3 regions of the Solitalea lacus genome follow, and region 1 is predicted to be linked to each of the others. Evidence: riboswitches for the same ligand, from Rfam matches in the RefSeq annotation. Region 1 holds a riboswitch; each other region holds the start of a gene.

Region 1 (10,755 bases):
TCGATACTTTTTTCTACAGTATTATTACTGCTCATAACAGTGTCGGAAACCCTTGGAATATTATTTAATAATAAATCGCGAGCAGTCTTGTATTCAGAGCTAGTGCTATCGAATCCGTTCTCCACGATCCATTCTGCGAACCGTATTAAAGCATTCTCTTTATCTTTAGTTGGGAATCTTTCAAATTTGAACAATGTTTCAGGATGTATATCCTTAATTTTAGGACCTTTTCTTAATTTAATTATGTTTTTAGTTTCATCAAATTCAACAATATCACCAAAAGTAATATCGCTTTCATTTTTTATCTGATTTCCTACTTTTAGTTCACATTCCTGATTAGGAAAAGTATAAGAATCTATTACACTACGCTTGTCGGTAACTCTTTCTCCTTTAAATTGTAAACAGGTAAGTGCAGCCTTTTCATCCAATAATTCGTCTAGTTGCAACTCTTTGATTCTGAAATACTCCCACCAAAAAGATTTTTCTTCCCGACGATACCAATCAAGCATATTGGCAAGGAGATATTTAGCTTGTTCGGTTGAAGACCGTTCTTCAGATAAAGGAGATACGTCGTGCATCAGGGCTTTATATATAGGCTCAATACGTTCTAAATGGGCAATTATATTTTCAGACACTTCTACTTCATTTAGAACAGGTCTTGGTATGTTTTCAGAATTAATGATTAGAATTTCCCGTTCTTTTTCAAGCCACTTGTGAAGATTTTGAGTTGAAAAACAATCATCCCGATTGTAAAGTTCAATGGCCTCTTTCATTTCATTCATCACTTCTTCTGTCACTTCTTCCAACCTATTAGATTCCAATAAAAATTCAAACATTGACTTGAATTTCGAAAGTGAGCGTAAATCCATTTCCCTGGTATAACCATGATATTTTTCCAAATCTTTCAATGAATACTTTTCGATTCCCGCCCTGATGGATTGCCTTAAAATACGGTGCAAATCAACAAATGATTGAGTACGCAAAAGAATATCTATTTCATTTTCTTTTGTCGCATATTTTCCCATCATTCTTTTCAGTGCTGCGGTTTCATATGGAGCAAAATGATAAATATGAAGTTTCGGGTATTCCTTTCTTTTTTTAAATACAAAATCAACAAATTCCTCCAGAGCGGCTTTTTCCTGCTCTATATTGGTTACCCAGATCTTATGATAATCATTTTGATAAACCCATCCAAATAAATACTCCAATCCAGTCGGTTCAACCAAAGGATCTCCTTCAAAATCTAAGTAAATATCTCCACCAGTAGGTTCAGGCAAATTGTAAAAGCCTGTATTCTCAACTCTTTCTAAAATTTCATATGTAGGTTTGTTTGTAGTCCTAGCTTCATTCTGAAGACGTGCCTGTTCCCTCAACTTTACAAATGTTTCAATGGAACCTTTTGTTGGTTTAAATGGTAACGGGAGAGGCAGTTTCGACATCGCATCCAATGTTTCAACTCCATGAAGTTTTACTTCCTTAATTTGAGAATTTCCCATACCGGCTATAAAACTTAAATGATCATCGTCCCTTCTTATCTTATTGCAATGTTCCCACCAATTACAAATTTCACAATGTGAACAAGGGTCAGGATAAGTGAAAACCGGAGTTTGAACAGCTTCATCCAGTCTCCTTTTCATTAAGCGTAGATAAGAAATGTAGTCATTTACCCTGTATTTCATTTCATCTTCAGGGGTCCTTACACGCATATATTCCGGCAACACGCCTTGTATTTCTTTTAAAATTTCAGAATAAAGGGCAATTTGCAAAATTGTACCTGCTCTTGTTTCTGTCGACAATTTAGTATCTATAACTTCATAAGACCAATCGCCCAATTCACTTGGCACTGGCACTTTCATTAAAAAGTCTGCCCAACCCTGCCATTTTTCATTACACAGCCTTGCCTGATAAATATAATCTATTCCCTCTCTCATGGCATCAATCGTCTTTTGTTGAGCACCTGATTCATATTGGCCAATTTTTAAAATACTGTGACCTTGCTGTTCAAGAGTTGTCAAAAATGAATTTTCAAAATCGAGGCCTCTTTCTCTTAATAAATCCAAAACTCTGTTTGTATTTACAGGCTTTTCCAATAAACCTTCGGCAACGTCTTTGTTAAGTTTTGACAAGTGTTTGCAATGCACATGATTGGATAAATCAGATGCAGAAAAAACAAATTGATTATTCAATTTCCTCATTTTTATTATCTAGAATTTGTTTTAAATCACCAATAATTTAGCCAAAACCTAAGGCAAAAAAGGTAAAAAAAGTGCTTACCCATGATTTGGGTTCGCTACTACACACCATTCGCAAGTGTCTTGGAACTAATGATAGGTGAAATTTTTGGCATGGTAAAGAACATCATGACCTACACAACCTGACCCATAACGTGTTGCTACATCTTCTCTCAGCTTGTAACGACTCGCGCGTTCTAGTACCATATTAATAATATTATTAAATAATTAAATATTAATATTAATTAGCTGTTATAAAAAATTATATTGAGTTATAATTTTTTATACCCTATAACTATCCACTCTATGCTGCTCTTTTTTGATACTGAAACAACAGGACTTCCTTCTAACTGAAGGCTCCAGTCACGGATTTAAATAATTGGCCTCGGCTTGTTCAATTGGCATATCTACTATATGACAATAACGGAAACAAAATTACCGAAGGAAACCATATAATTAAGCCTGATAGGTTTACCATTCCATTAGAAGCTTCAAGAGTTCATGGAATTACTACTGATAGAGCTAATAGAGAAGGAAAAGAATTGATTAATGTCTTAAAGGATTTTCAAATATTACTTAATAAGGCAGAATGCCTTGTTGCGCATAACATGAGCTTCGATGAAAAAGTCATTGGAGCTGAGTTTTTGAGAAACCAAATGACAAATGGAGTCGGAACCAAAAGGAAGATCTGTACCATGGAAAAAACAACAATTTTTTGTGCTATTAATGGACCTTATGGATATAAATGGCCCAAGCTTTCGGAATTGTATTTTAAGCTTTTTGGAGAAACATTTGAAGAAGCTCACAATGCATTTGTTGATATTAAAGCAACAGCTAAGTGTTATTGGGAGTTGAAAAAACGTTCTAAAATTTAAAAAATGCATTCAATGCACATTCGGCAAGCACTAGCTGAAAGGGTTTTGTTCCTAAGAATTTTATTTTTCACGAGTGTAAACTTGAACAAAATCTGCCACCAAAGCTCACATTCATCATGAGATTCTTTTGAGTGCGGCGTGAAACTAGGAAATAGCAAAACCATTAATCTTTCCCTCAAAAAGGATAAATTAGACCCAATGAATTTTTACATATCTGCAATCTTATTGGGCTTAAGTTTATCTGCCATTGCCTTGGGAATTTTCATCTCAATGAAAATTTTTAATATTCCTGATATTACTACTGATGGAAGTTATACACTTGGCGCAGTAATTACGGCTATTTGTTTAACCAATGGTATTTCAATGGTACCAACTTTTTTGTTTACGGTATTGAGCGGGGCCGTTGCTGGCAGCATAACTGGCTTCATTCACACCAAATTAAAGGTAAATGCCCTTTTAGCGGGCATTTTAACAATGACGGCTTTGTATTCTGTCAACCTAAGCATCTTAGGGCGCTCTAATTTGCCTTTAGTAAACGTTAGAAATCTATTCCAAACGTTGCAGCTAAGCTCAAATGACACTCTTAATAGTTTAATGCTACTCTTACTGTTTATTGGCTTGTTGTTTACCGGGTTAACACTTTTACTAAAAACCGACTTTGGCTTGGCCATGCGTGCTACTGGCAACAGTGAAAGCATGATAAGGGCTTTAGGGGTAAATACCAACCGGATGAAAATTATTGGCATAGCAATCTCAAATGGATTGGTTGCTACCGCCGGTTTTTTAGTGACTCAATACCAAGGTTTTGCAGATATTAATATGGGTATAGGGATTGTGATTGTTGGCTTAGGTTCGGTAATGATAGGAGAGGCGCTAAATCATTGGTTCCATATCCAAAGCATCTGGATGCAGCTCTTACTGGTTATTTTAGGAGCAATTGCTTTTCAACTGGTTCTGGCCTTTACATTATCCTTAGGTATAGATCCTAATTTGTTAAAGTTAATTACTGCTGTTTTTGTACTGATAATTGTAAGCATTCCTCAAATCCGTTTCCGTAAGCAATCATGATTAAGGTAAAGAACATTTCGAAGAATTTTAATAAAGGAAAGGCCAATGAGGTTAATGCGCTGCTTGACATCAATTTAACAATCAACAGGGGCGAATTTGCTGTAGTAATTGGGGCCAATGGCTCAGGAAAGTCTACTTTTTTAAATTTAATTGCCGGAAATCTGTTTCCAAGTTCAGGAACGATTGAGATTCAGCAGCAAAACGTCACTAATTTACCCGATTACAAGCGTAGCAAATGGATTGCACGTGTTTTTCAAAACCCGTTAAGTGGAACGGCTTCCGAATTGAATATTCTCGACAATTTCAGACTTGCTGCCATTAGAACACAGTCCAAGAAACTTAAAATAGGCACTTCCAAAGCATTTATTCAGAAGGTAAAAGAAAAGGTATCTACCTTAAAAATGGGCTTGGAAAACAAATTAGATCAACCAATGGGGTCTCTCTCTGGAGGACAGCGACAGGCACTTACCTTATTAATGAGTGTAATGGATGAAGCCAGGATTCTATTACTGGATGAACCAACGGCAGCTCTTGATCCGCGGTCGGCTAATTTTGTAATGCAAACTGCCAACCAACTAATTTCCGACTATCAACTTACAGCCATTTTAGTTACACATAATCTTAAAGATGCCTACACCTATGGCAACCGGATTATCCAGTTTTCGGAAGGAAAAATTATAAGGGATTTATCCGCTGAAACAAAACAGGAACTGGAACTAAATCAATTATTTAGTTGGTTTGAATAAAACTTAAAAGACCAAATTCGATAGCCAATATAAAATTATATTCAATTAAGCACTATGGACTACTCTTCTAATTTGTATACTCAAACCTAAACTTACTTAAGTCCGGTAAATAAGCTTTCTTCCGTTTCAACTCAAAATCATAAATAACCCTACCTAAATTACCCAGGAACGGAAGGCAAATACTTTCATATTCGTATTTGCTATCGTTAAAAATTTCATCTTTATTACTGAAAACCACCGCCGAAAGCAAAAACTCTACTTTATTATCAAAGTCAACTATATAAGCATTATCAAGCATATAACCGTAAGAATCGCCCACTTTATTGAATATGCGAATATTGGCAGGCAACTGGTCTTTTTTATCACCAAACATCAAGAACTTAACATAGGAAGGGTGATACTCTTTGGTATTGCTATAATTGGGGTGTTTGCTTTCCTGTGGCAACATCGACATGTACTAGTATACAAAATTATAATCATCATCAGTGAGACCAAAACGCTGAGAGGCCGCAACAGATTCAGGGAATAATAAGGTTTTCAGTAGTTTTTGTTGCTCTTGCAGCGGATAAAAGTTTTTATACTGAAGATTGTACGGTTTATTTATGAGAGAGTCCTTAGCATTAAGATACCCTTTACCCTTAAAAATGGGCTTTAGTCCTTTATAAATATTGTTTGAGTTATAAACCTGGGGCTGACTATAAACCATTTTACCACCAGAATAAAACTGCATAGGATTGGTATATCTGGCTGTAATCGTATCATCGCCCACCACATACCTGTTTAAAATTCTAACATCTCGAAAACCCTTTTCCTTCAACCTTTCATCGATATATTGCTGTCCTAAAAACTCATACAAACGGTTATAGGCATCATTATCGCTTACAAGAAGAATCTTTTTTATATAATTAGAAATCGATGGAAGTCCGTTTGAAGCCGAAGTATCAACACTCACAGCGATTTGCTTGCGGGAAGCACTGTCAATCTTCAGCGCAGCTTCCTTGTTTAGTCCATTAATATTTAGCTTATTGATCTTTTCAAGAGAAAGAAGTGCCAAAGGGAGCTTTACAGTGCTTGCTGCATAGAAAAAACGGTTTCTATCTACATTAAAAGTATACGTTTTAAAAGAGGGACGGTTGTTTTTATCACGATTAATTTGCGTGTAAACCACTTGTACTTCATGTTTATCCGGATCATTGAATATTTCTTTAAACAGTTCCGGTTTAGATTTAAGCAGCTTTTCAATGAAATTTTTATCTGCTTGCGCTGTGGCAACTTTATTAAATAAAATAATAAGCAAGAGCACTAAAACTTTCTTCATATAATAACTCTTAAAGCGTTTCAATTTCAACTTTTGCAATTTATAAAAGCAAATCCTAATTTTGCATTGCATTTGGTTTGCGTTTTACCCTACTCAGAAACGCAATTAAAAGGGAATCAGGTGAAAATCCTGAACAGGCCCGCTGCTGTAAACTCAATTACTTATAGTTCATTGTTTAAATAGTATTCATTGAATTAAAGAGTAAAAATTTCTTCGGCCTACAAGCCACTGTTGAACACACAACAACGGGAAGGCGCTGCAAGAAAAGAGTAAGTCAGAAGACCTGCCAATGCTCGATAATTATTTCATAGCTTTCGGGGACCAAAGCTGGAATGTGAATACTGCTAGCGTATTTCCATTTACTTTCCTTGTTAGTTATGAGCTTCTTCAACTCATAAACTATCAAAATTGAAAAAAACAATTACTTTACTGACGCTTACTGCCGTTTCATTAACAGCATTTGGCCAGGACAAGAAGTTAAGCCTGGACGAAGTTAACGTTACAGCTACTAAATTTGCCAAACAATCATCTGAGACCGGAAAAGTAGTTTCTATCATTTCCAGAGAAGAGTTAGAACGTAGCGGAGGTAAAAACATTAACGACCTACTGAATATTCAGTCCTCTTTAACTCTTAATGGAGCTAACTCTAACCGTGGCATAAATATTTCAACTTTTCTTCGTGGAGCCCCAAGCGGTTACGTGCTGATTTTAATTGACGGAATTCCGGTGAATGATCCTTCCCAAATTTCAAATGATTATGATCTGAATTTAATCAGCTTGGAAATGATTGACCATATTGAGATTTTACGCGGCGGACATTCAACCTTATACGGTTCGGATGCAATGGCAGGTGTAATAAATATTATTACAAAAAAAGGTGGAGATAAGCCTGTAAGTTTAAATGCACTCTTAACAGGGGGCAGTTACAATACTTTTAAACAAAACTTAGGTGTAAATGGACGCTTTAAAAAAGTAGATTACAACTTTTCTCTTACTAACGAAGATTCCAAAGGTTTTTCAAGCGCTCAAAAATTTGGAGATACCGGAGAATTTGACAATGATGATTTTCATCTAAAAGCAATTAATGCAAATTTAGGATGGGCTGCTACATCAAATTTAATGATAAGACCATTTGTACGATACAGTGACTCAAAAACGATGATCGATTATGGCGCATTTACCGATGATAAAGATTATAAAGGGAAATCCTCTGAACTTGCTAGTGGTTTTACAAGTAATTTAAAACTCAATTCAGCCGACCTGTTTTTCAATTATAGCTACAATAATGTAAAGCGTTATTTCCTGAACGATAGCATTACAGGCCCACAAGAATATAGTTTAAGCGATATGAAAGGTCAGCTTCATAATGCAGAAGTTTATAGTAAGTTTAACCTTTCTAATTATATTGAGCTTTTAACAGGAACTAGCTACCATTTTGCTAACACCAATCAGATTAGCAAATACATAAGCCCTTACTGGCAATCTACGTCAGAGCTAAATGGTGATTCAGCAAAAAACTCTATTGCCAGTGTATACGCTTCATTTTTCCTGAAAAATCTATATGGTTTTAATTTTGAAGGCGGGGCTCGATTTAACCATCATTCTATTTACGGAAATAACTTTACTTACACCATAAATCCATCTTTTTTGGTTGATGAAAACACCAAGCTTTTTGTAAATATTTCGTCAGCCTTTAAAGCACCTTCTCTTTACCAACTGTATTCAATTTATGGGGATAAAAATCTGAGTCCTGAAAAGGCAACTACCTATGAAGCTGGTTTCCAAACTGTATTTTCTGATGGAACGGTTAAAGTTGGGTTAAACGCATTCAGACGTGATGGTAAAGATGTGATAGCCTTTACAAATAAATATGTGAATTACAACAAACAAAAGGATCGTGGTATGGAAGTTGAAACTGAAGTTATACCTGTTAAAGACTTAACTTTAAAGGCTTTTTATTCTTTAGTTTATGGAAAAGTTACCACACAAAATGCTACTTTTAATAACCTTTACCGTCGTCCACGTAACAGTTTTGGATTAAATTTAGGTTACAAGGTTAACGATAACTTTTTTGTCTCAACTAACTTAAAAATTACCGGTGAACGTATTGATCCGTATTTCGATTCAAATACTTATCAGTCAACCAATCTTACACTAAAAAGTTATGCATTATTGGATGCTTACGCAGAATATAAACTGTTAAAAAAGCTTAAACTTTTTGCTGACATAAAAAATATAACCGATGAGAAGTATGTTGAAATAACAGGATACAACACTCGCGGATTTAACTTTAGCACCGGTTTAAGTCTAAGTCTATAATAATCTAAATCTGTATATTATGAACAACAAACCACGCATTTTTGCACTGCTTAGCTTTATTGCTTTGGCGCTGATTAGCAGAATTTATCTATTCCCGACCCATGGTTTTGCTCCAATTGATGCTATAGCCATTTTCAGTGGCGCATATTTTGGCCGCAATTGGCTTGGGTTTATCAGTCCGTTAATTGCTGTTTGGATTAGCGACCAAATTGTAAACCTTCAGTTTTACCACAAAATCGTTCCCTTTTATGATGGTTTCTACTGGCAATACGGATGCTATATATTAATGGTTATTATAGCCTCAATAGCTATTAAAAAACCAAAAGCTTTAAACATTGCAGCATGTGCAGTTGCATCAGGGTTATTGTTCTTCATTATTACCAATTTTGGTGTTTGGGCGGGAGGAACTATGTATCCTATGAATCTAACAGGACTTACCACCTGCTACATTGCCGGTTTACCATATTTAAACACATCAATTTTGGCTAACTTCATTTATTGTGCTCTATTATTTGGTGGGTTTGAGCTGGTAAAATACCGTTTTCCAGTATTGGCTCATCAAGCATAACTTGTCAGTTCGGCTGATAAATTATTTTCTCTGCGTCTTCGCATCTCTACGGCCTAATCTATCATTACCGCCGAGGTGCAAAGACGCAGTATTCATTTTAAATATAATTCGTTATTAACAGCATGATTATTTTCGTAACAGGAGGTGTTAAATCAGGTAAAAGCAGGTATGCTCATAATCTGGCAAAAAACTTAAGCGATAATCCTGTTTATGTGGCTACCGCCAAAATTTGGGATGATGAATTTAAAGAAAGAGTTCAGCGCCATCAGTCTGATCGCGGACCAGAATGGGAAAACTTTGAAGAAACACATGCTGTAAGCTCCTTGCCAATTGACAATAAAACAGTTGTAGTGGATTGTTTAACCCTATGGCTCACCAACTTTTTTATCGATCATAAGCAAAACATTGATTCATGCCTTACACAGTTCAAATTTGAAATTGACCAACTAATGGAAAAAGCCGGAACGTTTATTTTAGTATCCAATGAAATAGGCATGGGTGTTCATGCAGAAACTGCCATTGGACGCAGGTTTACCGATTTACAAGGCTTGGCCAATCAGTATGTTGCTCAAAAAGCGCAAAAAGTAATATTAATGGTTTCAGGCATACCATTAACGGTAAAAGAATAGCAATGATAAAAACGAAAGCAGCCTTATTCTGGAGTGGAGGAAAAGATTCGGCTTTTTCCCTTTACAAAATCCTGAATGATCATCCTCAAATTGAATTGTCTTGTTTAGTTACCACTATCAATGAAGAATATAAACGAATTTCAATGCATGGAGTTCGAGAGGATCTACTTGACCAACAAGCCCAGAGCATTGGCATTCCGTTAAAAAAAATGTACGTGCCGGCTACCTGTACTAATGAAGATTATGAAACTGTACTACTTGGCTTATTTAAACAGCTAAAACAAGAAGGTATTACTACCATTATTTATGGAGATATCTTCTTAGATGATCTGAAAATTTACAGGGAGAAGCTATTAGAAAAAGCAGACCTTCAAGGTTGTTTTCCGCTTTGGAAAAAGAACACAAGTACATTAGTTAAAGACTTTATTGACAAAGGTTTTCGAACCATTATCTGTTGCGTAAAATCAGAACTGCTAAATAAAGAACAGTCAGGCAAGGAGATTGATACCACTTATATAAACTCGTTGCCAGAAACAGTAGACCCTTGCGGTGAGAATGGTGAATTCCACAGTTTTTGTTTTGATGGCCCCATCTTTACTAAACCAATAAATTTTGAAATAGGCGAAACGATTTTTAAACCCTACAGCACAAAAACAACCGAAGGAACTTTTCAACATGGCTTTTGGTTCACCGATTTAATTCCTGTTCACTAATTTTTTAACATGAAAAGCTTTACTATTAATAAACCTAATCACGATTTGCATAAAGAAATTCAGCATAAAATTGATTTTAAAACCAAACCGTTGGGTGCATTAGGCAATCTAGAAACTATAGCTTGTAGAGTTTCTGCCATACAACAAACGCTTAATCCAGAACTTATCAATCCCCATATTGTAGTTTTTGCCGCCGATCATGGCATTGCTCAATCAGGGGTGAGTAAATACCCCCAAGAGGTAACATATCAAATGGTGCTCAATTTTATCAACGGCGGAGCAGCAATT
Region 2 (10,755 bases), 560 kb from region 1:
TATTTTCCCTGTTTCTGCAGCCATTTTAGAGCGAATAGACGATTACCGAAAAGTATTAGAAAATTACTCCTATCCCCTGCTTGATTTTATTGACTGGAAAAAAACATCCGGCAATAATATTGAGGTATTGAATCAAACTATTGATTATTATCGTTTTTTTGATGCTACAGCACAAGCTGAATTTTTGTACGATTGTGTCAATCACACTATCAACACAATCATACCTCAAGAAGTTTCATATTTGCAGAGGTATGATTCAATGAAGACTTGGCTAGACGATCGATTTCAGATGCCCGACAAAACTGTTGCATTACTGATTCGATTTTTAGAACAAAACGATGGCGCTTTGTCTAAAAGAGCCCGAGAAAGAGAGTTTGCAGAATTAACCGATGAGGAAGTAAAAGAAATTGAAGAGAATTATAAAGAAGTGATGTCCGAATCGTAATATGTTTTGGATGTTCAAAATTGGTTCAGCACTGTTTAAATCCTTTCAAGTGTTCAAATAATTTCTTATCAGGCCTAATGACAATAAAACACTACTTTTCTAAGTAGTCTTCCTCGATGCCCAGATATATAGCGATATCAAAAGGTGGCTTTGTTGTTATTTGCATAGGCAGTGATTATCTTAGAAACCTAGCTTCTTGTTAAGACGAGGAAATTGTTTCCAGTGCAACGATTTTTTATATGTCCACAGACTTTTGGGTCAGTATGCCCATTATCAGAAATATTGTTTTAGGTATAGACTGTAGCAATGCGCAGATCGAAAGCATTTGCCAGGCCGGTGGAATTTCTCCCCAAGAACTGGAGGATGCCGGCTACAGGCTGTCCCTGGAACAAAACTGTGCTATTATGGAAGCGGCATTGACCATTTCGGGAAAAAGGAACCTGGGGCTGGAAATTGGAAGAAAAACAACTTCAGTTGTACTGGGCATTACGGGTCATTTAATGCAGACAAGTAAAGATGTTTTAACGGCGCTTGAAAGCCTGCAGCAGTTCACCGCTGCTTTTACCCGCTTGTACAATTTCTATATTGAAGTGAAGAACCAAGATCTCTATTATTATTGTGAGCCCTTACAGGTATGGAACGATATATCGCCCGAAACCGCAAGGCATAGTGTAGATATGGCCTATGCCGGAACATTGCATGTGTTATATCTTTTAACAGGTAAGCTGTTTTCATTGAAAAAGGTGATGTACCGATATTCCAGGGTCAGTGATACAAGTTTGCATGAGCAGCTATTCAAGTGCCGGCCCACCTTCAATGAATCATGCAATTGCATTGTATTTTCCATGGTAGATATGAAAACAACTGTTATTGGCTATAATAAAGAACTGAATGAGGTTTTCAAAACATTGTTGGAAAAAGAGATGGACAAGGAAAGGAATGTGGGCGACTTTAGTGGCGAGGTGAGACAAAGCATTCTTAAGCATTTTAATTATACGTTTCCACAGTTGGAAGAAATAGCAGCACATCTGCGCTTAACGCCCCGAACATTGCAGCGTAAACTAAAAATAGAAAACACCAGCTTCAGGAAATTGAGTGATAACATTAAGCATGAGCTGGCGTGTAGTTTGTTGCGCAGCGAAAAACTTACAATTGCTCAAATTTCCTATAAGCTGGGTTATACTGAACCAAGCACCTTTCAAAGGGCCTTTCGCGAATGGACAGGCACATCGCCTAACGCTTATCGAAAAGCATTAAATTAATGGCATTAATGCTTATCCGAAAGTTTTTGCAGGTACATAAAAATCGATTTAAGCTCTTCGTCAGTAAAATGGCCAATTGATTTCCAGGGCATATAATTATTATTCAATTCTTTTCCCTCAGGTGTTTTCCCATTTCTAATGGTAGCAATGAATGCTTGCTCGTTCCAGTTTCCTACATTTCCATCGCCGGTAATATTGGGTACAGGTGGATAACCTGGAGCCAAAGGGCCGCCTCCTTTCATGTCGGGCCGGTGACAACCCTGGCAGCCCAAAGACAAATATTGCCCATAAGCTGCACCCGTTTTTTCTTCCAACTTTTCTGTATGGATGGCACTGTGATCAATCTTTTCTGCCGGTAGTACAGCAACCTGGTTCATGACCAATAACAGCCGTCCTATTGGACCTATCGAATGAAGTTTTTCCTGCGAAGTGGCAACAGGCTCCAATTGGTTGCAATAAGCAATCAGGTTAGCCAAGTCCTCATTGGTAAGGTTGGTGACCTCATGAGATGGCATCATATATAATGACCTGCCGTTTTTGTCTACACCATGCCTAAGCACACGCAGCCAGTCGACCGTTTTAAAATCTGCAATTCCGCTATTGCCTTTCGTTAAGTTTGGTGCCGTAAGTTGCATTAACATTTTATTGTCCATAAACAGCCTGCCTTCTCCCCTTTCTCCATGACAATCCTGGCAGCTTCTAATTTTATAAAGATGTTTTCCTTTTGCTATCGATAAAGAATCGGTGGGAATGTTGATCGCTGCATCTGTATAGGAATATTTCTTTTGAATCCGTTGTTGACTCAGTATATAGATGACAAGATAGGCGAATGCAAGCACCAGCAATAGAGTGATAACAGTGATTTTTGACCACTTCAACAATTTCTTAAGCAGTTTCATTAGTAATATATTGTAAAGAATGGTGAAGAGAATCAGAAGGTTGTTTCATCGATTTTTTTAGGAGGAATATACCAATGATGATTGGCCATATTATTCCAAGTATCAGGTATAGGTTCACGCCTATTTCGGATAGAATAGTTAGGTTAAACATATTACCCAATGCATCTGATAAAGTACTTATTCCAGCAATAAACGTTAGTACTCCCAGGCTCTTGTTTTCGCTGTAGATCAGTTTGCCTAAACCCATCCACCATAAAGCTGCAAATAGAACTTCCAGAATGTTCCACATGCCCACAGTAACCATGGTTGTAATAGCTTTGAACAGGTTGCTGATAATCATTTTGTTTTCAGGGTTAGCCGATGCGTAATCAGTTAATAAACTGGGCCAAACAGCTGCAAGAATAGCTGCTCCAATTGCGCCTGTTAGTACATATGCTAAACCCGAAAATGTGATTAGAGGAGACCACGGTGTTCTATACCTGTATTGCTGATGGAAATAGAATATCAAGGGCAGAAGCAAAAGGTAATAACCCAGCATATCAAGCAAATTGAACCATTTTACCAGTTGCATATTGTTTGCATACAGAATGGTGAGGGCAGGGTCGGAAAATGCTTCAAAATGATAGTTTACTGCCATCATCCCAACTAGCAGGCAGGCTAGTGAAAGCAACCCGGCTACAATGCTAATTGCGCCAATTGCAAAGCGGTACTGAAAGAAATTTTTCATGTTATATTTTTAAGCAAAAATCGAGGAAGCGGCATTTTAATCGGTTAACAGATGACGACAAAAAGCTGATATTTTGCGCCATACAGCCGAATGAGTAGAGGCGATTTGCTCCGCCCGTGCGTTTGTAATGCATGCGAAATACTGAACAGCGTATGTAACTCACCAACTACCCGTGTGCCCCTAGTTCTGAAGCCCTTAGCGGTACTTAAAAAGTGGTTTTAATGACTTGCTTAATGAAAGAAAATGATAGTTTAAGGCTACATGATCGGGAATTGTATTTGGGATAACTTTCTTCCCACAATTTGGTTTTTCACCATGTCTTTGCCTTTATAATTCTGATCGGGTTGAGGTCGCACCTTAAATACCAGTTCTTAAAACGAGCTCTGATTCAGTCGTATATTTTTCGTTAGGGCAATATTTCTTTACCACAGTAACAACAAAGAAATGCTTCCACTCTTGTTGGAGACCTAACTTCTCTTCTAAATATTTTACTCTTTTGCTCTAATCTTCCTTAATAGCTTTATAAATGTTTGATCCCCTTCCCTCCGGCTCTACTGTATGGAAAATGATACCTTTTCCCCTTTAAATATTGGCTTTTATTAATTCTACAATACTCAAAATGCCATTCAAGTGTTCAAATAATTTCTCATCAGGGCTACAAATGCAAAGAAAGGCTTTTAGAGATCCTCTAAGAGCCTTTCTTTTTCTTTGAGCCTTTTCAATGATCACTCAACTTTCGTCCTGACAAAGTGTAAAAAAGAGCTCCTTAAAATTGCTTAACAAAACCTTTTGCGAATATCGCTACGGCTTTCCCTTCTTGTTTTAATGTTCTAGGAGATGTAGCTTTCAGTTGACCAAGAGTGTTTATCGGGACAAACGTATTATACTTTTGTCTTGTTCCCATATTTGCTTGGTTTCCAATATTTGCAACGAAAACGTAATCATTGTCACCATTAATCAAATTTATTTTAACATTCTTAATTATAAAATTCGTTGAGTCGATTGTTAAAGTCGAATAGTTTATAGCCAATAATGCATCAATATGTGTATATCGAATGGTGTCAGAAAAGGATTGTTCCTTTGCATTTTTCCAAGCTTCTGTGTTTGTACTAGGTAGTCCCCACTCTCTCACAGCTAATTCTTTAGATGGAGATTCATTAATCTCCATAATACTTGATTTATTTAATGTTAAATCATCTGTTGATACAATATTGGCTTCGTTAAGCTTTGTTTTTTGGGCATCTTTTGATTCACAACTAAAAACTAGAAGTGCTAATGCTGAAAGTAAAACAGAAAGTAAATTTTTATTCATAAATATTTTAAAATTAAATCACTAAGATATAAATTTTCATTTAATGAAAATTGTTCGCTCAAATTGTCTGCAAAGTCTTCTTATGATATTCCAACGATTCGAATAATAATAATCTCCTATATGGTTCAAGAGATGACTTACACCTGTATACTTGAAGCTATCTAAGCTTTACTTTGGCCGTTCATTATTTCCAATCGATAAAAAACAATTCTAGTTACAGTAATATTCAAAGAATGCTCCCCACTTAGAAAAAAGAAAAATTTCAAAATTATATTGATTCAATTTCAACTGTTTTAACCTATTGCTAACTGGTCATGAATATGAAGAATTGTTACGATTACAAACGTGTCAATTAACCCTCGACAGATTACTATTTTACTTTATTTTGGGTGTTGTTTATAAAATTAATCTATTACTTTCGATAAAGTATTATTATAAACTTACTGTCTGTTTAATATCTTCTGCTACCTAAATCAATTTAGTAATTAAAAATTGAACAAAATCAGATTGAAAAACACAAAAAGTTTGTACAATACTATTTTGCTTTTGATGAGGATTCCGCATCACATGGCTTCTGGGTTATTGTGCAGTACAATCAATTACAATCGACATATAATCATTTCAATCACCTTGTCTTGTCAAACACAAAAATTATCTACAGTTTTATGGAGTCCGAATACGGATTATGACTGAAATTTTCGTTCGTTTCAATCTAGTGTGGAGCAGTAAATGTAAAAAATGCGAAAAACTGGACACCAATCAACTACCATAAAAATTGATATTTAAATGGAAAAACTTGTAAAATATACTGTAAAAGAACGCATAGCCTATATCACTATTAATCGGCCCGAAAAGCGAAATGCACTAAATGAATCTTTGGTTCAGCAGCTAAAGACTACTTTTTACAAGGCAGAAAAAGATCATAACGCCAAAGTGATTGTTTTGGAAGCCGAAGGTGAGGTTTTTAGTGCAGGAGCCGATTTAGCTTACCTTCAGAAATTGCAGGCAAACACGGCTAATGAAAATCTTGCCGACAGTCATCAATTACGCGAATTATTCAGTGCGATTTATTTTTCAGAAAAAATAACCATCGCAAAAGTTCAGGGCCATGCTATTGCCGGAGGTTGTGGATTAGTTACAGTTTGTGATTTTGCATTTACTCAAACTGAAGCAAAATTTGGCTATACTGAAGTGAAAATTGGATTTGTACCAGCTCTAGTCGCATTATTTTTGATCAGGAAGATAGGTGAAGGAAAAGCCAAAGACCTCTTACTAAGCGGAAGATTAATTTCCGCCGATGAAGCACTTTCTTTAGGACTCGTCAATAAAATAATTGCAGTCGAACAGCTTGATGAGGAAGTTAATCAATTCGCCAAACAGCTTTGTATCGAGACCTCAGCCAACGCTGTGGCAATAACCAAAAACCTGATTCAAAAAGTGCAGACAATGAATAGTGAAGATGCATTAATTTTTGCAGCTAAAACCAATGCACAGGTAAGAAGTACTGAAGACTTCAAAAAAGGGGTAGACTCATTTTTGACCAAAACAAAATTGACCTGGTAAAAGATTTTTTTAATTATTAAACAAAAACAATTTAGGTAGTTAAAATTACCTTTGTGTACTTATATAAATAGATGAAATTTTTAGGCGTTATACCTTCTCGTTATCAATCAACTCGTTTCCCGGGTAAACCCCTTGTTGACATCAAAGGCAAATCCATGGTTCAACGGGTATATGAACAATGTTTACTCTGCACTGATTTAGACGAAGTGATTGTTGCCACCGATGATCAACGAATCTTTGACCATGTGTTATCTTTTGGAGGGAAGGTTATGATGACCTCTGCTGATCATATTAACGGCACTTCACGTTGTGCAGAAGTCGCCCAAGCCCAACCTGGGTTTGAGGGCATAATCAATATTCAGGGGGATGAACCTTTTATCTCACCAGAACAAATTAGTGATTTGATTCATTGCTTTGATGAGCCCAACACTCAAATTGCCAGCATGTTTAAGAAAATAAAAAAAGAAGAGGAATTATTTAGTCCTAACGTGGTAAAGGTTGTTTTAAACCAGCAATTCGAAGCTATGTATTTCAGCAGATCTCCGATTCCGTTTATCAGAAATGAACAGAAAGAAAACTGGCTAAATGCTTATAACTTTTACCATCATGTTGGAATTTATGGATTCAGAAATGATTTTTTGATGCAATTAAATCAGCTTACAGCAAGCTCCCTTGAACTGGCCGAATCATTGGAACAGTTGCGGTGGCTTGAAAATGGCTTCAAAATTAAAATGGCAGAAACATCTTTCGAAACCATAGCCATTGATACCCCAGAAGATCTTGCTAAAATTTTATAAATAATAAATCCCCTTCGGTTATAGTAAGGGGATTTAACTTATTCTTTCGAAATAGTTTTTTAAACTACTTTTACAGGCTTTTTATGCTCGTCGATTGCCACAAAAGTAAATGTACCTGAAATGGCCTTTTCACGATGGGCGGAATACATTTGTTCAATATAAATATCAACACTTACCTTTAGGCTGGTATTGCCTATATGCACCACTTTACCAACTAGTTCAATAATGGTTCCTGCGGGAATAGGTTTTGAAAAATCGATTCGGTCTGATGATACAGTAACCATGCGTTTCCGGGCAAACCGTGTAGCCGTAATGAATGCCACTTCATCCATTAAGTGCATAGCTGTGCCACCAAATAATGTATCATAATGATTGGTAGTATTTGGAAAAACAGCTTTAAAAATTCGGGTTTCTGACTGACTAATCTTCTCTTCTAAATTTATCATCGGGTTTTAAGTAGTATATTTATTTGTTCTTGTTTCTCTATTAACGATCGGTATTTTATTTCTTGTTTAATTTCTAATAAACAATTCCGGCATAAACAGTCACTAAAACTACGCGCAATAATTTCCTTTTCATCTTCATTAAAGTTAATACCGTAACATTGGCATTGTACAATTGTTCCAGTTTTGCACTCAAAGAGATTATTACAGCGCTGACAGCTTTTCGGTTCGTGTGTTGCCATTATATTATTTTTTTGAAAACCACAAGATTGACTAATTCCTTTTGTTTATTAAATACTGCAAAACCATTGATTTCACAATTGTACTTTGTTCTGTTTTTTCTGTAATTCACAATAATTGCCTTAAACGGCTCCACCATACTGATGGCATCCTGAGTCAAAGATTTAATATTCGGATCGATTTTAATACCCTGAAATAAATTTAGAGGTTTACCAATTAACTCGTCAGGCAGATAACCGTTTATTGCAGTTATGTTCCTGCTTACAAATACAATATTTAAACCAGTATCTGCTATAATGACACAACGGTTATGCTTGCAAAGTTCTGTTTCAAAATCAAAATCATGTTGCCATTTATGTTCACAAGCGAACTTTTTTAATGCAGTAACGTCTTTCAATTTTGATGAGAGTCTAAAATAACCTTCCATAAAAACATCCCAGCTGTTAAGCGGAGTTCCTAAAACAGTTCTCGCATTATAGCGATTTAGCATTTTGTAGTATTCGTCTCGAACAGGCCTTTAGTAATTTTGGTACTTTAATATTGTTGACCAATACAATAACATAATTTTGATGAACAAAAAACCCTTAATAAAGCGAATTAGCTTAGGCATTCTAGGTGCTTAGGCGCCCGAACCAAATCAATATGCAAAGCCTCATTTTGAAGCTTTGTAGCGAACTCAATATTGTCTCGTAAACCTTCAAAATAAGTTGTGAGCAAAATTTTTATTCCAAAACATTTCTTCTTTATCTCATTATATGCCCATTCAAATGCTTGTTTTTCAGCTGAAGTAAAAGCAAGAGCCAGAAACGGCTCTTCAAGTTGAACCCATACAGCTCCCAGACTCTTTAGTTTATTCAAGATTTCGATATAAACCGGAACTAGTTGCTTAATAAGTTCAATCTTTTGAAAGCCGTTTTCTTTCTCTTTTCCGAGTAGTAGGTAGGATACGGGGCCAATGATTACGGGTTTTGCTTTTTCGCCTAATAGTTGCTTGGCGAAAGTATATTCACTGAATAGTTTGTTAGAAAATAATTTAAATGACTGATCAGCGGTAAACTCAGGAACAACGTAATGAAAATCAGTATCAAACCACTTGATCATTTCCATTGCTTTAATGTCTAATCCGTCTTTCTGATAACCCCTAGCCATAGCAAAATACAGGTCGAGTTCTGTATTGCCTTTTATGTCAGTAAGAATTGGTGTGTACCGTGATGGAATTACTCCCAACAACAATGACATATCCAAAACATGATCATAATAACTAAAATCGTTACAAGGAATTAAATCTATACCCGCTTGAAGTTGTAACTGCCAGTTTTGATACCGCAGATGTTGTACAGTTTGCTCAAGGTGGAACTTATCGGATTTACCTCCCCAATATTCCTCACAAGCTTTTTTAAGTTCACGCTTGGATTCCTTGAGTGGGAAACCAGGATTGTTTTTTAGCATACGCATAAAACATTGTTGAAACATTAAATAAATTAATGTTCCTTACAGTTTTCGGTATGCTTTCGGGAATTTGTGTAGATTAATTAAAATGAGCTTAAGCTGATACTTGCTTTATCAACAGAACACATCTTTTTATGACTACTGCTTTATACCGCGAAAGCATTTGTCTTACATAGTGAGGCAAGTATCCTGGCTTGTAACATTGTTATCGCCCTTCTCATTCTTTCTAAAGAACAATGGGTATGAGATTATAATAACAATTTTTACGTTACTTACAGTTGCGCGACAGCCCATGATTTGCACATGGTTCCTTATTTAATGCCAACCTAATGGTTAGTAACCTTCCTATCGAAACAAAAATGTAAAGAACTACGGAGGCAAATATAATTAGAATATGATTGACAATGGCATCATTTGACATAATAATAATAATTAGATAGTTTGATCATAGATCCTTTTAAATATTGAGTATGATTATGTATAGAAAGACCCCAAAAAAAGTTGGCAAAACCACCCTTCTTTGGGGTCTTTTTTTCCACCAATCAAGAGCAACTTTCAATAAAAGTGGGTTCACAATGCTCAAAATCCCTGCTTTAGTGCTTTAGCAGCAATACTTTATCACAATATGAACTGAATTTAAATTCAGGCAGTCATCATCCCATTATTTTTCGTACTTTTGCAACCCGTAACCAGCAGGCATCATTTGAGATTATGACTAAATACGTTTTTGTTACGGGGGGTGTTACCTCTTCGTTAGGGAAAGGAATTATTTCAGCTTCATTAGCTAAATTATTACAATCGAGGGGATACAGGGTAACCATCCAAAAGCTTGACCCATACATTAATATTGATCCGGGAACATTGAATCCTTATGAACACGGAGAATGTTATGTAACTGAAGATGGCGCAGAAACTGACCTAGACCTTGGTCACTATGAACGTTTTTTGAACGTTCCAACCTCACAGGCCAACAACGTTACTACCGGCCGCATTTATCAAAATGTAATTAACAAAGAGCGTCGTGGAGATTATTTGGGAAAAACCGTACAGGTGGTTCCTCATATCACCGATGAAATTAAAGCCAATATTCAGCGCTTAGGTGATACTGGAGAGTACGACATTGTGATCACCGAATTAGGTGGAACCGTTGGCGACATCGAGTCATTACCATACATCGAGGCTGTTCGTCAGTTCCGTTGGGAACACGGCTCTACCAATACGTTGGTAATTCACCTTACCTTGTTACCTTACTTAGCTGCTGCTGGTGAATTAAAAACCAAACCAACGCAACACTCTGTTAAAATGCTGATGGAGTATGGTGTACACCCTGATATATTAGTATGCCGTACAGAGCATCGTATGACCCAGGAGATACGTAAAAAAATCGCTTTATTCTGCAACGTAAACGTAAACGCGGTAATTGAATCAGCCGATGCTTCAACTATTTACGACGTTCCGTTGTTGATGCTGAAAGAGCAATTAGACCGCATTGTATTAACCAAGCTAAAACTTCCAATGAAGGATGAGCCTAATCTTGATTCATGGAAAGAGTTTTTAGGTAAGCTAAAAAATCCAACATCTGAAGTTAAGATTGGGTTGGTTGGTAAATATGTTGAAT
Region 3 (10,755 bases), 1.9 Mb from region 1:
TTACACTTGATAGATAGCGGTAATCCGTGGTGGGTTAAAGGATGTAACCGAACAAATTGATACATTAGTGGATAGTCATGAAAAACTAGCTCATCATGAGAGAAGAAAACCCAAATAAGCGTCTTGAAATGTTTTCTGATGGTGTTTTTGCCATTGCAATTACATTACTCATTATTGAAATAAAAGTTCCGGCGCTCAACTTGATGGGTTCCACCAGTGATGTTTGGAATGCTACTATCCATCTTTGGCCGTCCTTCTTTGCGCTTTTTCTGAGTTTCATCCTTATTTTTATTAGTTGGTACGGGCATCATGTATTGTTTGATGCCCTCGATAAAGCTTCCGACCGGTTTCTGTTTGCCAGTGGTTTTTTTCTGCTAACCGTAGTAATACTTCCATTTCCTACCGCTTTCATGGCCGAATACCTTAACACACTTTATGCTCAACCTGCTAATGTATTCTATAGCTTTTGTTGCCTGGTGCATAATTTGGGATGGCGACTATTACTTAATAGTACTAAAAAACCGAAACAGCTTGCAAAATCACCAGAGCATATACAAAAAATTAATGAGGCAATGAGGAGTAACCGAATGGGCACTATTGCAAGCGTCGCAATTTTGGTATTGTCATGGTGGTTCCCTTATATAGCCTTGATCATTAGTCTTATTTTATGGAGTTTTTGGATATATGTTTCCTCTAAAATTAAAAGGAAATTCTAAGCGTAGAGACGATAAGATAAACCCGATCGCCAATTTTGCTAACAGACATTTTGTAAAACAGCATGAAAAATAAAAAGAGCGGATAAGCTAACACAATACGCAGAAGGGAAGTTTAAAAACCATTAATACAATACGACGGTACAATTTTCTTCGAGCCTTCAGCAAAAAGCCCCTGAAAATTGAACGAGCAATTTTCAGAGGCTTTTTATGATAAGTCCGCGCAACTTAGAAATTCAAATCTTCAATTCCTGCAATTTCGGTAGAAGTTTCGCCGAGCCAGCCGGCCTCTTGGTTAACGGCGGTATAAATCTTAATGAAATTAATTCCCGAAAGATTAACCGGTTGGCCATTCGCATCAACCGCCCATGCAATATCAAATGTGGCATCGGCATGTGTGTTGATTTGATTATCTGCATAGCCCCAAGGGTAAGCCGGTAACACCCAGCTCTGTGCCACCGGATCAGGATTACTATCATATGCATTGTTTGGAATTTTAGTTCCTGTAAATGTAAGCTGACTGCCTGCCCACAGTGGATAGTAAGAAGCTTGCGTATGATAACTATTTCTTTTTATGAACCCTGAACCTCCTTGATTGTCGGTCCAAGCTACATTGCCATTTAAGGGATTTGGCTTTGAATAGGTAATCTGGTAATTCTTAATCGTGCCTGGTTTATAATACTCACTACCGGCCAGCTCGTACCAGGTATCATCAGGCAACCCATTACCATTGGCATCATAAGCAACCATTACAATGCCTGGTTCCGCATTATTGGCAAATGCATTAGTGTAAACCTTAAAATCGCGGGCGTTAGCCACATTGGAAATGGTGTGATCAAAACCTACAATAAGGTAACCGCCATATCCGCCTAAACAAACCAGCCCGTTTGTTTTGCCTACTAATGACGTAGCCACCTTTGCTGCCATTGTTTGCGCGTTATCTCCGCTAGCGTAAGCAGGCAGTGTGTTGATAAACTGACCTGGAGCCGGGAGATACTCAAAAACCTGTGTGATGTATTTTGAAGTTCCAATCAAGGCATTGGTTTCCCTAGCTTCCGGTTGTTTTAAATTAGATTCTTTAAAATCAACTGTTTCGTTCTCCTTGCATCCGGCAAGAAGAACCGCTGCCATGCTGGTAATTGTAAATAGTTTTTTCATTAGTTAGGATTGTATAGTTAGTAGGATAAGGTTGTATTTACTGCTTTTTGGGCTTTTGTACAAACACCACATTGTTAGGGTTTAGCCCGGCCTGGAACTTAAACTTTAGCTTGCCTTCTTTGGAGAAACAATAGACGTCGCCGGTTGTGGTAAAGTCGTAAACATCAGTTATGTATACATCTCCGTTAGATGGATTTACATCAATGCCATAAGGTGTAGTGATTTTTGTTTCGTCTGTTATAAAGTTTTCTGTAACAATTTCTTCGGTCTTCACATTTAACAATTTAAAGCTTGCTTGCTGGGTAGTAAAGTTGTAGTTGTACAGATAAGCTAAATCTCCGTTAATGGTAAAGTTGAGTACTTCGAGCCCCTCGAATACTTTTTTCACCTGATCAGTTTTGCTGTCAATCGCCTGGAACGTGCAATGAATATCACCATAATCCCCCCTTGAAACCACGTATACATCACCGTAATCGTCAGCCTGAATGGTATAAGGATTTACTTGAACACTAATTTTTTTAAGCTCGGTAAATGAAGGAATATCAATTACAGATACAGTATTGTCATAATTTGGAAAATCTAATCCGCCTGAATTACTCACATACAGTTTGTTGTTGGCTACACAAATTCCATCAGGCTGGCGACCGGCTTTAACAAACTTGTCGAACTGCAGGGTAGCTGTATCGAGGCGGCCAACTGTACCATCAAACGAACATACATAAGCCTTGCCTGCATGAAAAGCGATATACCTCGGCTGGCGCGGTACTCCTTGTTCATCAAGCATCGAAATCTGCTTTAGCGACTTTCCGGTGTTAGGATCAATCACTTCCAGTTGACTTGAAACGTTTACCACAGCATACATTTTTGATCCATAGATCTTCAAATCATTCCCTGTATCTCCTAAACCACGTTTGTTTTTCTGCTCGAAATAATCGGTTTTGGCCACTCCTGTTAAAGTGTCAATGCCCGTAAGGGTGGTATTGTTCATGTTAAATAGACCTTCGTTTAATACGTATAAGCTTGCCTGAAAAGGTTGAGGAGCTGGATCGTCATTTTTTCGGCAACCTGCAAAAAAGATGGCACCGGCCAGTGCTAATGATTTTAGTCCGATTGCTGTTAATTGGTGTTTTGTCATATACTTGTTTTACTTTTAAAATTTCAGTGAATAGGATACACGCAAAGAGCGGCCGGGCATGGGAAAGTTCCGCACAACTTCGTATTGTGTATTAAGTATGTTTAGTACTTCTAGGCTTAGTTTATTTTTTAGTTTATATACTTTGAATGCTTTAGAAAGAGTAAGCCCATGCTCTGAATAAGCCGATAGGTAGTTTTGAGGAATGTTTTCATTAAGTATATACCTGCTGCCGGCAAAAAGAAGATTATAGGCCAAATCAACTGGCGGGGTGCTCAAACTGAAGATTGCCGAGCCTGAATGCTTAGGCGTATAAGCTAGCTGATCTCCATAGGTTTTCTCCTCAGGGTTAGTCATGTCTAACACTTGCTGAAAAGTATAGGTGCCTTCAATGGCTGCAAAAACCGAATTGCCTATTTTCTTACCTGCTTTTACACTGAGATCAATGCCATTAATGTAAACAAGGCCAATATTCCTCATCGTCCAGATAAACAGGTTTTTCGTTGGCTTGGCTACTATTTTATCCCTCACCTTGTTGTGGTATGCATCCAATGAAGAGGACAGGTATGAGCCATCCGTCGCAGTAAAGTAATTATAAGAAAGTCCCAGGTTGAACTGATGTGCATTCTCAGGTTTAAGTTTGGTGTTGCCTATTTGCGTGTAAAACAGGTCATTGAATGTAGGCATCCGGAATATATCCTTGTAAAAGAAACGGAAGCTCAGCTTATTGTTTGCAAAGGGCTGATAACTTACAAGTACAGAAGGTGAAAAACGAAAATGATTTTTAGGAGTATCTCCTTGTTTTACAGCTTCATACACGGCAGAAGACAGAACTCCCAATTGAATATTAAAACGATTACTTGTCCATTTTGAGTTAAGGGCCGTAAGCCAGGTAAAGCGAGACGGGTAGGCAAACTGGTGGAGGTCGGCGTCCATGCTGTTGTAAAAAACATCACTTGAAAGACCAACCTGAAATTCGTTCGACGCTTTATATACTGCGGCGGCCGAGCCATAAACTTCGTTTTGGTGATAGTTGTTGTCTTGCACGTCTACTATCACGCCCAGGTAATCGGGGTTGAGATAGCGCAAGTAGCTTTTTGCATACTTTACGTTAAAAAGGGCTTCAATTTTAGCTGAGAAAGATTTTTCGTATTTAGATTGAACAAAAAAGGTTTTATCCCACAAACGTTCGGATGAATGCGTATTGTACAGAATAGTAGCTCCAGGCAGACCTCGTTCGCTTTGAAAGTAATAGATTTTGGAACTGAGTTTTTCCTTTTCATTGAGGGTTATAAAGAAGTTTTCTTCTAAACGGAGGGTTACTATATCGGTATTAGACCTTTTCTCACTGGAAACACTGTCATCTTTTGAACCGCTACCTCCATAGTGTAAAACAAATGGGTACTTTCCGTTTGCATTTTGAAATTCAGATAGAAATGAATTGGAAACTTTATCACTAAGTTTATTGTGAATAGTAATAGATGGTGAAATTAATCCAAATGACCCGACCTTGAGCAGGCCATTCATTGCCATGTTTTCCCCTGATGTAAAAACCGGAGCTGTAGTATTTACGGTTAATAAACTGGCCGATGAAAATGACCTGGCGGTGTTTAAAATACTTTCAGGATTGCCAATTGTGAGTGAAATCTGATCGACATTGTTTACAGAGAATTTACCTAAATCAATTTGTCCGGTTTGATTGTCGGTAATGGTAATTCCATCATAGCAAAAACCTGTGTGATTGGCACCTAATCCGCGTACCGAAACGGTTTTAAGGCCACCGATGCCCCCGTAGTCTTTTACGGTAACACCGGCAAAATGCTTAACCACATCTGATAATTGAAACGCTTGAATTTGCTGCAGACTGTAGCGGTTAATTGTTTGCACGGGCGCCATACCGGGCTGGGTCGGCAACGCTTTACTTGTTATCTCCACCTCTTTTAGGCGTTTAAGCGTATCGGTTTGGCCAAGGGCCTCCTTGCTGGAGACGCCGGTAAAAAAGCACAAAAAAAGAATATGTGGATATAATCTTCCCAATGAAGAATACCCATTAACTGGTAATGACATGCTAGCTATGTTGATGTTTAATCAAATAGCCTCCATAGAATAAAATGAAAACCAATGGTTAACCTTTAATTGGCCAACGTTAGGATTCAAGCTTCAGTCCACGAAAGCTTAAACTGTATGCATACATGGCAGGTCTTCTGACTTATCCCAATGTTGAGCGCCTTCCCATCTTATCGACAGTGGCATTAGTGTTTGCTCAACATCTTTTTAAGGACTTACAGCAGCGGGTCTGTTCAGGATTTTCACCTGATTCCCTTTTAATCAACAAGCATTGAACAACGCTTGTTAAACCATAGCGGGGCCAAAGATAATAAATGAGAAGAAAATATCGGTAAAGAATTGGATGTAGGTAGTCCATTGTGGAGGATAAGTGCGTGACTTGTAACTAGGAAATCACAAAACCATTAATATCTTTACCACACGGCGGGCTAAGGCGGTGCAGTTTTCATGGTGTCTTCGGGCAAGCACCGTGCGAAGTAAAAAAACATAGCCAACAAACAGTTTGGCGAGACAAATATGAAAGGACTATGCGAGTATATGGCAAAGACAAACTAATCGGGCTGCTAAAATCAGAAAGTGACTTGTGGACAATATTAAAAACAGTTAGCTTAACAAAGGAGAATATAAATAAAGAATTAAGAAACGAAGTGAAATTGCCATTAGCAACGGTTTGGCACTTGCAAGAGTGATTTTCTACTAAAATAACCATAAACCAGCTTTTACCTGTGATATTGGTAGTTTAACTCAAGCTATTGATATTAGGCGAAGGTGGACTGATGTGAATACGGCATGATATCACGATATTTTAAAAAGTATTAATGAAAAAAATAGGCTCAGTAATAATTTCAAAAAATCCATTAATTGCTGTTGTATTATTGACTGCTTTTTTTGTTGGGAAGGTAAAAGCACAAGATAAATCCGCAGAAACGATTATCAGTAAATACCGGAATGTGTTTGAAATGCCTCCACAAAAAACGCCTTCTAATGTGGCGGTGGATGCACCTTTGCTTGGAAATGGTTCTTGTGCGGCAGCCCTTGCCGGTCCGCCCGAACAACAAACCTATTACCTGTCCCGTAATGATTTCTGGAGATTGAAAACGGGTTATGATCAGGCATTTCCTGCTGTGTTAGGCAAGCTGCAGATCAATATACCGGCATTAAAGCAGGCTCATTACAGGGTAGAACAGGATATCTATAATGCCGCTACGATTTCTAATTTCAGCAAAGCAGATACTTCCGTTATTATTCAGTCGACTCTGATGGCTACTCAAGATCTGTTGCTGGTTGAAATTACCAACACCGGAGCCGCTACTATAAACGGTAGTTTGCTATTGCTATTACCTCAAAAGGATCAGGTTTCCAATCAGGAAAGATTTCCCGACACACTGGCCTTTGGAAGTGATGCCAGTGGTGTTCAGTGGATTCAAAGAGGGTTTGTTAAGGATGTAACTATAAAAAGTATGGCAGCCGCTGCGCTGAAGATAGTTGGAAAAAACAGTGATCGATTTACGCTTGCCTCAGGTCAGAAAATTACGGTTGTCTGTTCATTGTCCAGCAATTTTAAATCTGGTGATTGTCTTCGTACAGTGTGTCAGTACGTACAGCAAATTACATTACAGGAGATCAAAGAGATACAAACTGGGCATGTAAAATGGTGGCATCGTTTCTGGAATGAAAGCTATGTAGATATAGCCGATTCCGTTATTGAGCACCAATATTATCGTTCTCAGTATAACATGGCTTCGTGCAGTCGCGACTCCAAATTTCCTCCTGGAATTTTTGGCACTTGGATTACTAAGGAAACTCCAGCATGGAATGGCGACTACCATCTCAATTACAATTACAGTGCTCCTTTTTATGCTTTGCATTCTTCAAATCATTTGCAGCAACTATTGCCTTATGAGGCTCCGCTGCTGGATTTCATGGAACGCGGAAGGTATTATTCTACCTATATGACAGATGTACCTGATGGCGTGCTGTATCCTGTTGGTATTGGTCCGCTTGGTATTGAAACTACCCGAGTAAAGGAGCCTACTGGCGGCAGGGGAGCTGCTGTAGAAGAGGAAGGTTTGTTTCTGGGACAAAAGAGTAACGCTGCCTATTGTGTAACGAATTTATCCATGACCTTTTATCGGACTCATGATGCTGAGTATGCAAAGCGTGTATATCCGTTCATCAGGTCTGTAGCTGTATTTTGGCAGCACTATCTTCAAAAGGAAAATGACCGTTACATTATTTTAAACGATGCGATCCATGAAGGAACGATCGGAACTATGAATCCGATTCTTTCACTGGGATTGGTTCCAATGGTGTTTAGTACTGCAATTGACATGAGTATCTTGTTGAATACAGATAAAGACTTGCGGAGTGATTGGCAATTTAAAATGAATCATGTAGCAAAATTCAGCACGCAAATTCGTAATGGTAAAACAGTTTTCAGATACAGTGAGAGAGGAACAGATTGGTGGCCCGATAATACATTAGGTATTCAGCATATTTATCCTGCCGGCCTAATTGGATTAGAAAGCGACAGCACTACATTACAGATAGCAAAAAATACCATTGATGAATTGCATCGTTGGAAAGATTTTAATGGAACGAACAGTTTTTATCCGGCTGCGGTCAGGGTTGGTTATAATGCTGATAGCATTTTGGCAAATATACACAACTACAGTTTACGTATCTACCCCAATGGTTTTCAAAAGAATAACCCACATGGAATAGAAAATTGCAGTACGGTTCCTAATACCATTAACGAAATGCTTTGCATGTCCAACCAGCAGGTGTTGCGTGTTTTTAAAGTATGGCCTCATAAAATAAATGCTTCCTTTTCGAATATTAGAAGTGAAGGAGCTTTTTTAGTTTCATCAACTTTAAAGGATCAGTCAGTTCAGTTTGTAAAAATTATAAGTGAGAAAGGTAGAGTCTGTATTTTGGAAAATCCATGGCCAGACAAGGTTTTGCTAGTAAAAAGTAATAAAAGAAGAACGCAGCAATTAAATGGTGAAAGAATACAGCTGCCTACTTTACCTGGGGAAACATTAACGATAACGGCCGTGGAATAATAATTTTCAGTATGGTATAGCTACTTTCTTTATCGAGTAAATCAATGTTAACGCAACCGGCAATTAATATTTAAGACAAGTAAAATGTTTATTGTTTCATTATCATACAAAAAAGAAATTGCTGAAGTAGAAAGGTTCATCGAGCCACATGTCCAATTTTTGGACAAATACTATTCAGAGAAGAAATTTATTTTTTCGGGCAGGAAAAATCCACGAACGGGCGGAATTATAGTGGTTCGCAACGTGGACAAGAATGCATTAATGGAAATTATTAAACAAGATCCTTTCTATCAAAACGAAATTGCAGACTACGACATCACTGAAGTAGTTCCGACTAAATATGATGAAGACTTTGCTTGTTTCATAGAATAAACTTTGCCAACAGTTGCCCCAAAGCGCATATAACAAGAGGTTTGGTTGGCAGATGTCGAACTTAAGTTTATGTATAAATCATGTGTCAACAAAACCGATAGAAGGTTAATGAAAAAATCAATGATTCTCAAATTAGCTAAACAATGAAAGAATTCATGTTTTACATCCGAAACTCAGGAGATGCCAAAGCCGCGCTATCTTCGGAGGATCATTTAGCTTTTGTAAAAAAGTGTGAAGTATATATTGGAAAACTAAAATCCGAAGGGAAATTAATCGCTGCTCAGCCCATAATTCGAGAAGGTTTTGTGATTGCTAAGTCAGCCAACAATTGGACAAAAGTTGCACTTGACCCGACAAAGGAAGTGCAAGTCGGATACTACCACATTTTAGCAGAGAGCATGGACGAAGCAATTGAGATAGCAAAACTTAATCCGGAGTTTGAGTATGTACCATCAGCTAAAATTGAAATTCATCAAATAAAAACAAAAGAAGAAGAAACTAGTTTTGTTTACCCAACATAGTTATAGTGATAGTCAAAATTACCGAAGATTAAAAACGACCATATCATGAATTTTGATCTTATTCTTAACAACGTTGCCAAACATGTGCGACTTGATAAAACTGAAACCGACTTTTTTCTTTCATTACTTCAACACAAATCAATCAAAAGAAAAGACTACCTTTTAAAACAAGGCGACATTTGTAAAACCGAAAATTTCATCATAAAAGGGTGCTTACGGACCTATTCAATTAACGAGAATGGGGTTGAGCGCATTGTGATGTTTGGAAAGGAAGACTGGTGGGTTGGGGATCTTTACAGTTTTCTAACAGCTACACCTGCAAATTTTTATATTGACGCATTAGAAGATACCGAGATATTACAAATTTCAAAGCAAAAGCTAGACATACTATATGAACGAGTTCCTAAGTTCGAAAGATTTTTTCGCATAATCATTCAAAATGCTTTCATTGCTCAGCAAAACCGTATCAACCAAAATCTCTCATTTACTGCCGAACAACGCTACTTAGATTTCATAAAAAATTATCCACTCCTCGAACAAAGAATTCCTCAGAAACAGGTAGCCGCGTATTTGGGTATAACGCCTGTGTTTTTAAGTATGTTAAGGAAAAAAATAGTTCATAAGTGATTTATTAAAGTAGTTTAATTTTTATCCTATTCTTTCGTTGTTGCTTTGTGATGTTAATTAAACAATGCAACAGTGAAAGTAATAATCGTTTACCACAGCGGATATGGGCATACAAAAATTGTAGCCGAGTATATCCAGAAAGGTGGCTTGTCAATTCTACCCGATGTGGAATTGTTATCCACCATAGAAGCACAAAACAATTTCGACTTGCTTCACAAAGCCGACACGCTTGTTTTTGGCAGTCCTACTTATATGGGTACTGTTTCGGCAGAGTTCAAAAAATTTATGGAAGCCACTAGCAAATTTTGGTATGCCCAACAATGGAAAAATAAATTTGCGGCTGGCTTTACCAATTCCTCTACACTCAATGGAGACAAATTAAATACCCTTCAGCAACTTTCAATTTTTGCTGCACAACACTCCATGCTGTGGATTTCAGCAGGGATATTACCCAGGTTTGAGAATGATATACAATTGGATGAACCCAATGGACTTGCCAGTTATTTAGGACTGATGACACTTTCTGATAACGCTATAAAGGAAGTTAATCAGCCTAAAGGACTTGTAACCGCTGAACTATTCGGTAAACGAATCGCAGAAATTACACAACAGTATAAACAGTCAAATTAATAAGACTATGAAAAATCAAATTTTTAAAACAAACAATGATTGGACAGGTACAATTACCCGTCTTTCTATAGGATTAATTTTATTTCCTCATGGAGCTCAAAAAATGCTTGGTTGGTTTGGTGGTTTCGGTTTTACAGGTACTATGAGCTTTTTTACCGACACAATGCACTTGCCATGGTTAATAGCTTTTATGGTAATAGTTATTGAATTTATTGGTTCATTATCATTGATAGCCGGTTGGGCCAGCCGAATTTGGAGTGCTTTAGCAATAGTTTTGATGTTGGGAATCATCCTTACATCACACCTAACTAATGGGTTTTTTATGAATTGGTTTGGTAATCAGAAAGGAGAAGGTTTTGAATTTCATTTGTTGGTAATTGGGCTTTCAATCGTTACGCTTATTAACGGTAGTGGCAAGTTTTCGGTTGATTCAAAAATTGTAAAGTAACATTAGGTGGGGCTGCCAATAA

Evidence for each region. A riboswitch is a leader RNA that binds a small molecule or an ion and turns the genes downstream of it on or off. The one in region 1 is predicted to bind cobalamin.
Region 2: it holds a riboswitch for cobalamin, as region 1 does, so the genes downstream of both, L2B55_RS09555 (uroporphyrinogen decarboxylase/cobalamine-independent methonine synthase family protein) here and L2B55_RS12130 (TonB-dependent receptor plug domain-containing protein) in region 1, are expected to answer to the same signal.
Region 3: it holds a riboswitch for cobalamin, as region 1 does, so the genes downstream of both, L2B55_RS03870 (TonB-dependent receptor plug domain-containing protein) here and L2B55_RS12130 (TonB-dependent receptor plug domain-containing protein) in region 1, are expected to answer to the same signal.

Annotation. Positions count from the first base shown of each region.
Region 1 is NZ_CP091740.1:2,815,007-2,825,761, forward strand. It holds gene L2B55_RS12100 (TM0106 family RecB-like putative nuclease) at 1-2,195, opposite strand, end outside; gene L2B55_RS12105 (3'-5' exonuclease) at 2,582-3,106, shown strand; gene L2B55_RS12110 (ABC transporter permease) at 3,305-4,174, shown strand; gene L2B55_RS12115 (ABC transporter ATP-binding protein) at 4,171-4,920, shown strand; gene L2B55_RS12120 (hypothetical protein) at 4,988-5,374, opposite strand; gene L2B55_RS12125 (serine hydrolase) at 5,378-6,238, opposite strand; cobalamin riboswitch at 6,294-6,543, shown strand; gene L2B55_RS12130 (TonB-dependent receptor plug domain-containing protein) at 6,647-8,557, shown strand; gene L2B55_RS12135 (DUF6580 family putative transport protein) at 8,577-9,125, shown strand; gene L2B55_RS12140 (bifunctional adenosylcobinamide kinase/adenosylcobinamide-phosphate guanylyltransferase) at 9,248-9,754, shown strand; gene L2B55_RS12145 (Dph6-related ATP pyrophosphatase) at 9,757-10,467, shown strand; gene cobT (nicotinate-nucleotide--dimethylbenzimidazole phosphoribosyltransferase) at 10,477-10,755, shown strand, end outside.
Region 2 is NZ_CP091740.1:2,253,063-2,263,817, reverse strand. It holds gene L2B55_RS09605 (Fic family protein) at 1-445, shown strand, start outside; gene L2B55_RS09600 (AraC family transcriptional regulator) at 685-1,707, shown strand; gene L2B55_RS09595 (c-type cytochrome) at 1,713-2,606, opposite strand; gene L2B55_RS09590 (hypothetical protein) at 2,593-3,333, opposite strand; gene L2B55_RS09585 (hypothetical protein) at 4,100-4,645, opposite strand; gene L2B55_RS09580 (enoyl-CoA hydratase/isomerase family protein) at 5,432-6,208, shown strand; gene kdsB (3-deoxy-manno-octulosonate cytidylyltransferase) at 6,280-7,005, shown strand; gene L2B55_RS09570 (acyl-CoA thioesterase) at 7,065-7,448, opposite strand; gene L2B55_RS09565 (cysteine-rich CWC family protein) at 7,448-7,690, opposite strand; gene L2B55_RS09560 (PAS domain-containing protein) at 7,690-8,178, opposite strand; gene L2B55_RS09555 (uroporphyrinogen decarboxylase/cobalamine-independent methonine synthase family protein) at 8,286-9,143, opposite strand; cobalamin riboswitch at 9,300-9,497, opposite strand; gene L2B55_RS09550 (CTP synthase) at 9,849-10,755, shown strand, end outside.
Region 3 is NZ_CP091740.1:913,175-923,929, forward strand. It holds gene L2B55_RS03855 (TMEM175 family protein) at 96-716, shown strand; gene L2B55_RS03860 (PKD domain-containing protein) at 942-1,871, opposite strand; gene L2B55_RS03865 (YncE family protein) at 1,909-3,006, opposite strand; gene L2B55_RS03870 (TonB-dependent receptor plug domain-containing protein) at 3,022-5,070, opposite strand; cobalamin riboswitch at 5,181-5,380, opposite strand; gene L2B55_RS03875 (glycosyl hydrolase family 95 catalytic domain-containing protein) at 5,889-8,135, shown strand; gene L2B55_RS03880 (YciI family protein) at 8,220-8,507, shown strand; gene L2B55_RS03885 (YciI family protein) at 8,651-9,028, shown strand; gene L2B55_RS03890 (Crp/Fnr family transcriptional regulator) at 9,074-9,655, shown strand; gene L2B55_RS03895 (flavodoxin family protein) at 9,728-10,285, shown strand; gene L2B55_RS03900 (DoxX family protein) at 10,293-10,733, shown strand.